2 regions of the Actinomadura sp. NPDC049382 genome follow, and region 2 is predicted to be linked to the other one. Evidence: riboswitches for the same ligand, from Rfam matches in the RefSeq annotation. Region 2 holds a riboswitch; the other holds the start of a gene.
What was found. Region 2 has a riboswitch for thiamine pyrophosphate ahead of thiC (phosphomethylpyrimidine synthase ThiC). Riboswitches for the same ligand answer to the same signal wherever they lie in the genome.
Positions count from the first base shown of each region.

Region 1: linked by a shared signal. The riboswitch ahead of thiO (glycine oxidase ThiO) and the one ahead of thiC (phosphomethylpyrimidine synthase ThiC) in region 2 are both predicted to bind thiamine pyrophosphate.

Region 1 covers NZ_JBFARO010000172.1:5,107-8,271, reverse strand. Annotated here, with positions in the region: gene AB0K34_RS42985 (thiazole synthase) at 1-676, opposite strand, end outside; gene thiS (sulfur carrier protein ThiS) at 673-873, opposite strand; gene thiO (glycine oxidase ThiO) at 870-1,997, opposite strand; TPP riboswitch at 1,987-2,099, opposite strand; gene AB0K34_RS42970 (FAD-dependent oxidoreductase) at 2,194-3,165, shown strand, end outside.
Region 2 covers NZ_JBFARO010000132.1:15,143-18,307, forward strand. Annotated here, with positions in the region: gene thiC (phosphomethylpyrimidine synthase ThiC) at 1-1,513, opposite strand, end outside; TPP riboswitch at 1,509-1,622, opposite strand; gene tsaA (tRNA (N6-threonylcarbamoyladenosine(37)-N6)-methyltransferase TrmO) at 1,711-2,133, shown strand; gene AB0K34_RS39425 (sensor histidine kinase) at 2,190-3,165, shown strand, end outside.

The DNA.
Region 1 (3,165 bases), on a different contig from region 2:
GCATCGCCGCGGCCATCCGGGCGGGGTCCTGTGCGCGGGTGACCGCGGTCGCCAGCAGCACGGCGTCGCAGCCCAGCTCCATGGCCAGCGCGGCGTCGGACGCGGTGCCGAGCCCGGCGTCCAGGATCACCGGGACGGTCGCCCGCTCGACGATCAGCTCGATGTTGTGCGGGTTGCGGATGCCGAGGCCGGACCCGATCGGGGAGCCGAGCGGCATCACCGCGGCGCAGCCGAGCTGCTCCAGCCGGTGCGCCAGCACCGGGTCGTCGTTGGTGTACGGCAGCACGGTGAAGCCGTCGTCGACGAGCTGCTCGGCGGCCTCCACCAGCTCGATCGGGTCGGGCAGCAGCGTGCGCTCGTCCGCGATCACCTCCAGCTTGACCCAGTCCGTGCCGAGCGCCTCGCGGGCGAGCTTGGCGGTGAGCACGGCCTCCCCGGCGGTGAAGCAGCCCGCCGTGTTCGGCAGCACCCGGATGCCGCACTCCTTGAGGACGTCCAGCACCGAGCCCCGCGCGGACGGGTCGACCCGCCGCATCGCGACCGTGGTCAGCGCCGTCCCGGACGCGGTCAGCGCCTCCCGCAGCACGTGCATGCTCGGCGCCCCGCCCGTGCCCATGATCAGCCGCGAGTCCAGTTCCTCTCCCGCGATGACCAGCGTGTCCTTCTGCACCCTCAGCCTCCTTGGACGGCGGTCAGCACTTCCAGCCGGTCGCCGTCGCGCAGCGGCGTGGTCTCCCACGCGGAGCGGCGGACGACCTCGTCGTTCAGCGCGGCGGCCACGCCGGTCCGCGCGGCGGTCACCGACGCGATCACCTCGGCCACGCTCGCGGCCTCGGCCAGCTCGCGCGGCTCGCCGTTGACGGTCACCTTCATGACGGCACCTCGGAGAAGCGGTCCGGGGCGAACGGCCCCGCGACCTCGGGGACGGGACGGTCCAGCAGCATGGCGGACAGGACGTCGGCGCTGACCGGGGCCAGCAGGACGCCGTTGCGGAAGTGCCCGGTGCCGAGGAGGAGGCCGGGGAGGGCGGACGGCCCCATCAGCGGCGCGTTGTCCGGGGAGCCGGGCCGCAGCCCGGCGGTGACCTCGGCGAACTCCAGCTCGGTGATGCCGGGCAGCAGCTCGCGGGCGTCGCGCAGCAGCTCCCACAGGCCGCCCGCGGTGACCCGCGTGTCGAAGCCGAGCTCCTCCTGGGTGGCGCCGAGGACGATCTCGCCGTCCGCGCGCGGCACCAGGTACACCGACGAGCCCTTCACCAGGCCGCGGGTGGTGCGGCGCAGGAACGGGACACGGGTGCGGAGCCGGATCACCTGGCCCTTCACGGGGCGGACCGGCGGCACGCTGCCGGGCGGCAGCCCCTCCAGGTCGCCGGACCACGGACCGGCGGCGAGCAGCACCTTGTCCGCGCGCAGCACCGTCCCGTCCTCCAGCCCGACTCCGGCCGCCGCGTCGCCCTCCACGACGATCCGGGCGGCCCGCTGCCGGACGAGCCGCACGCCGGTCCGCTCGCAGGCCGCGAGCAGGGCCGCGGTGAGCCGGCGCGGGTCGATGGAGCCGTCGGAGGGGGCGAGCAGCCCGCCGCGCACGCCGGGCGCGAGCATCGGCTCCGCCCGCCGGCTCTCCCGGCCGGTCAGCGCCTCGGCGGGGATGCCGAGGCTCTCCTGGAAGCGGCGCAGGTCGTCGAGGTACTTCAGGTCGTCGGCGTCGAACGCGACCTGCAGCAGCCCGTCCGTGCGGTAGCCGGTGCCGCGGCCGGTCAGTTCCTCCAGTTCGGCGACGAAGGCGCCGTAGCGGTCGCGGGAGGCGAGGCCGAGCCGCAGCAGCGGCTCCTCGCCGTAGGTCAGCTCGCTGACGGGGGTGAGCATGCCCGCCGCCACCGACGAGGCGCCGCTCGCGGGGGACGGGTCGACCAGGGTGACCCCGCCGCCCGCCGCCGCGGCGGTCCGCCAGGCGGTGGCGAGGCCGATGACCCCCGCCCCGACGATCACGATCTCCATGCGCGCTCCCTTCGCCGGCATGATCCGGATCAGGTCCGGCGGTCGGCGGCCCGCTCAGCCGCCCTCTCAGCCCGGTCGCACCGGACTCCCGCGCTCTGTCACGTTTTACCTGTTCCCTACCTTACGACCTCGATCGCGTCCCCCAACTCCTGGACAGGTGTCCACCCGAAATCGGCGGCGCATTAGGCTGCCCTTCATGGACAGGGTCATCGTCGTGGGTGGCGGGCTGGCCGGCGTGCGCGCCGTGGAAGCCCTGCGCAGCAAGGGGTACGAGGGCGCGCTGACGCTCGTGTCGGCCGAGCGTGAGCGGCCGTACGACCGGCCGCCGCTGTCGAAGGCCGTCCTCGCGGGCGACTCCGACGACACGACGGTCGACGCCGACTGGGACGCGCTGCGCTGCGACCTGCTGCTCGGCGAGCGCGCGACCGCGCTGCGGCCCGCCGCGCCGGGGCGCGGCGGGGTGCTCGCCACCACCGCGGGCGACCTGCCGTTCGACGGGCTGGTCATCGCGACCGGCGCCACCCCCGTCACCCTGCCGGGGGAGGGCCGCCAGCACGTGCTGCGGACCATCGGCGACTCCCGCGACCTGCGGTCCCGGCTGACCGGGGGCGCCCGGATCGTGATCGTCGGCGCGGGCTGGATCGGCGCCGAGGTCGCGACCACCGCCGCGAAGAAGGGCTGCCGCGTCACCGTCGTGGAGGCCGCCGACACGCCCCTCGCCAACGCGATCGGCCCCGAGGTCGGCGCGCTGACCGCCCCCTGGTACGCCGAGGCGGGCGTCGAGCTGCGCACCGGCGTGAAGGTCGCCGAGGTCGAGCCCGGCGGCCTCGCCCTCGCCGGCGGCGGCCGGATCGAGGCCGACGAGGTCGTGGTCGGCGTCGGCGTCCGCCCGGAGGTGTCCTGGCTGGCGGGCTCCGGGCTGCTGGTCGAGCGCGGCGTGGTCACCGACGGCGCGTTCCGCGTCTACGAGGGCGAGGAGGAGCCCGGCGCCCTCCGCCCGGACATCGTGGCGGTCGGCGACTGCGCCGCCTGGTGGTCGGCGCGCTACGGCCGCCGGCTCCTCGTCGAGCACTGGGACACCGCCCTCAACGCCCCCGAGACCGCCGCGGCGACCCTCCTCGGCGCGGACGCCCGCTACGACGCCGCCCCCTACTTCTGGTCCGAGCAG
Region 2 (3,165 bases):
GCGTCGCGTCGTGGAACGCGCGGGCGGTGTCCGGGTCGAGCGAGAGGTTGAACTGGTCCTCCCAGCGGAAGTCGAACCGCGCGTCCGACAGCGCGTCGTCCCACGCCTGCGCGCCCGGATGCCCTTTGGCCAGGTCGGCGGCGTGCGCCGCGATCTTGTAGGCGATGACGCCGGCCTTGACGTCCTCGCGGTCCGGCAGCCCGAGGTGCTCCTTCGGGGTGACGTAGCAGAGCATCGCCGTGCCGTGCCAGCCGATCATCGCGGCGCCGATCGCCGAGGTGATGTGGTCGTAGCCGGGCGCGATGTCGGTGGTCAGCGGCCCGAGCGTGTAGAACGGCGCGCCGTCGCACCACTCCTGCTGCCGGTCCACGTTCTCCTTGATCTTGTGCATCGGGACGTGGCCCGGCCCCTCGTTCATCACCTGGTTGCCGTACTCGGCCGCGATCCTCGTCAGCTCGCCCTGCGTGCGCAGCTCGGCGAACTGCGCCTCGTCGTTGGCGTCGGCGATGGAGCCGGGGCGCAGCCCGTCCCCGAGCGACCAGGTGACGTCGTAGGCGGCGAAGATCTCGCACAGCTCCCGGAAGCGGGTGTAGAGGAAGTTCTCCTCGTGGTGCGCCAGGCACCACGCCGCCATGATCGAGCCGCCCCGGGACACGATCCCGGTCTTGCGGCGCGCCGTCAGCGGCACGTACCGCAGCAGCACCCCGGCGTGGACGGTCATGTAGTCGACGCCCTGCTCGGCCTGCTCGACCACCGTGTCCCGGAAGACCTCCCAGGTCAGCTCCGCCGGGTCGCCGCCGACCTTCTCGACCGCCTGGTACAGCGGGACGGTTCCGACCGGGACCGGCGAGTTCCGCAGGATCCACTCCCGCGTGGTGTGGATGTCCCGCCCGGTCGACAGGTCCATGACCGTGTCGGCGCCCCACCGGGTCGCCCACGTCATCTTCTCGACCTCGTCCTCGATCGACGACGCCACCGCCGAGTTGCCGATGTTGGCGTTCACCTTCACCAGGAAGTTCCGGCCGATGACCATCGGCTCGGCCTCCGGGTGGTTGACGTTCGCGGGCAGCACAGCCCGCCCGGCCGCCAGCTCGTCCCGGACGAACTCCGGCCGCACCCCCTCCCGCAGGGCGGCGAACTCCATCTCCGGCGTGATCTCGCCGCGCGCCGCGTACGCGCGCTGCGTCACCGCTCCGCCGGTCGCGCGCCGCGGCCGCCGCGGCAGGACGTCCTCCCGGACGGGCGCCGCCTTCCGCCCGTCGTCCTCCGGCCGCACCGCCCGCCCCTCGTACGGGGCGGTGTCGCCGCGCTCGGCGATCCACGGCTCCCGCAGCGCGGGCAGCCCCCGGCGGACGTCCGTCCGCTGCTCCGGATCGGTGTACGGCCCTGACGTGTCGTACAGGACGACGACGTCGCCGTTGGTGAGCGGCACCTCCCGCATCGGGACCCGCACGTCCGGGCGCGAGCCCTGCAGGTAGGTCTTGCGGGCGGCTGGAACCACACGTTGTGTCATGACGACTCGATCTCTCCCTACGCCGGCATTACCCGGTCAGGTTCATGCGGTCAGCGGCCGTCTCAGCCGCTATCTCAGCCCGGTTCGCCGGACCCCCGCGATCTGTCGCCCCCGACGCTAACCCGGACGGCCCCCGTTGCCGCAACCGGCCGGGCCGGGGTAGAACGCGCCCGCGCGACGACTGAGAGGATCGGGGCATGATCGACTCTCACCAGGAGTTCGCGCTCACCCCGGTCGGCCGCGTCTCGTCCACGCTGACGGACCGGGCGTCGGCCCCCAAGCAGGGCGCCGAGGGCGCGCCCGAGGCGTGGCTGGTCTTCGAGCCGGCCGTGCTCCCGGCGCTGGACGGCCTCAGCCCGGGCGACCGGGTCTTCGTGCTGACCTGGCTGCACCTGTCGCCCCGCGACGTCCTGCGCGTGCACCCGCGCGACGACCCGTCCACCCCGATGCGCGGCGTGTTCGCCACCCGGTCCCCGGACCGCCCCAACCCGATCGGGCTCCACCCCGTGGAGATCCTGGAGGTGGAGGGCGGCCGCGTGCGCGTCCGCGACCTGGAGGCCCTGGACGGCACCCCGATCCTGGACGTCAAGCCGATCCTCGCCCGGGAAGCGGGCGCATAGCCCCGCCCCGCCAGGGGCGGTGTGCGCTGATCGCGGAGGTCGGGGAAGATGGACGGGTGGTGACGCTGCCCCGGTTGAACGCGACGGTCTCGGACGCCGTGCTCGCGGCGGTGCTCGCGGGGGTCGCGGCCGCCGCCGCGGTGGCCTGGCCCGGCGTCCGGGAACTGGACGCGGTCGGCGCGCTGCTGCTGGTCGCGGCGCACGCGCCGCTCGCGGTGATCAGGCGGTGGCCGGCGCCGGGGCTGGTGGCCCTGGTCGTGCTCGTGCTGCCCTACCACCTGGCCCAGTACCAGCACCACGCGCTCGTGCCCGCCGAGGTGATCGCGCTGTTCGCCTACGCGGTCCTCGGGCGCCGGGTGCGGGTCGTCCTCAGCGTCGTGGCGTTCCTGCTGGCCGTGTGCGTGATCGGGATGGCGATGCGGGCGGGCGGCAGCTCGGTCCGCGAGCAGGTCGCGGTCATCGAGGCCGTGGTGTCGGTGGTGATCGCCGTCCAGGTGTGGCGGGTGCACCGCGCGCGGCTCGCGACCATCACCGAGCGGGCCGAGCGGGCCGAGCGCACCCGCGAGGAGGAGGCGCGGCGGCGGGTCGCCGAGGAGCGGCTGCGGATCGCCCGCGATCTGCACGACCTCCTCGCGCACAGCATCACGCTGATCGGCGTGCAGGCGGGCGCGGCGGCCCACCTCGTGCGCGGCGACCGGCCGCTCGACCGGGCGGAGCTGGCCGACGCGCTCGGTTCGATCGCGGCCACCTGCCGCGACGCCCGCACCGAGCTGCGCGGCACCCTGCAGGTCCTGCGCGGCACCGACGTCGGCTCGTCCGGGGCGCTGCCCGGACCGGACGGCATCGCCGACCTCGTGCGGGCCGCGCGCGCCAGCGGGATCGACGTGGAGCTGTCGGACGGCGGCCTCGCGGCCGGGCTGCCGCCGGAGGTCGGCGTCGCCGCGTACCGGATCGTCCAGGAGGCCCTGACCAACATTGTCAAGCACGCCGCCGCGAAGCGCGCCACGGTGACCCTGGAGCGGGATGCCGGCG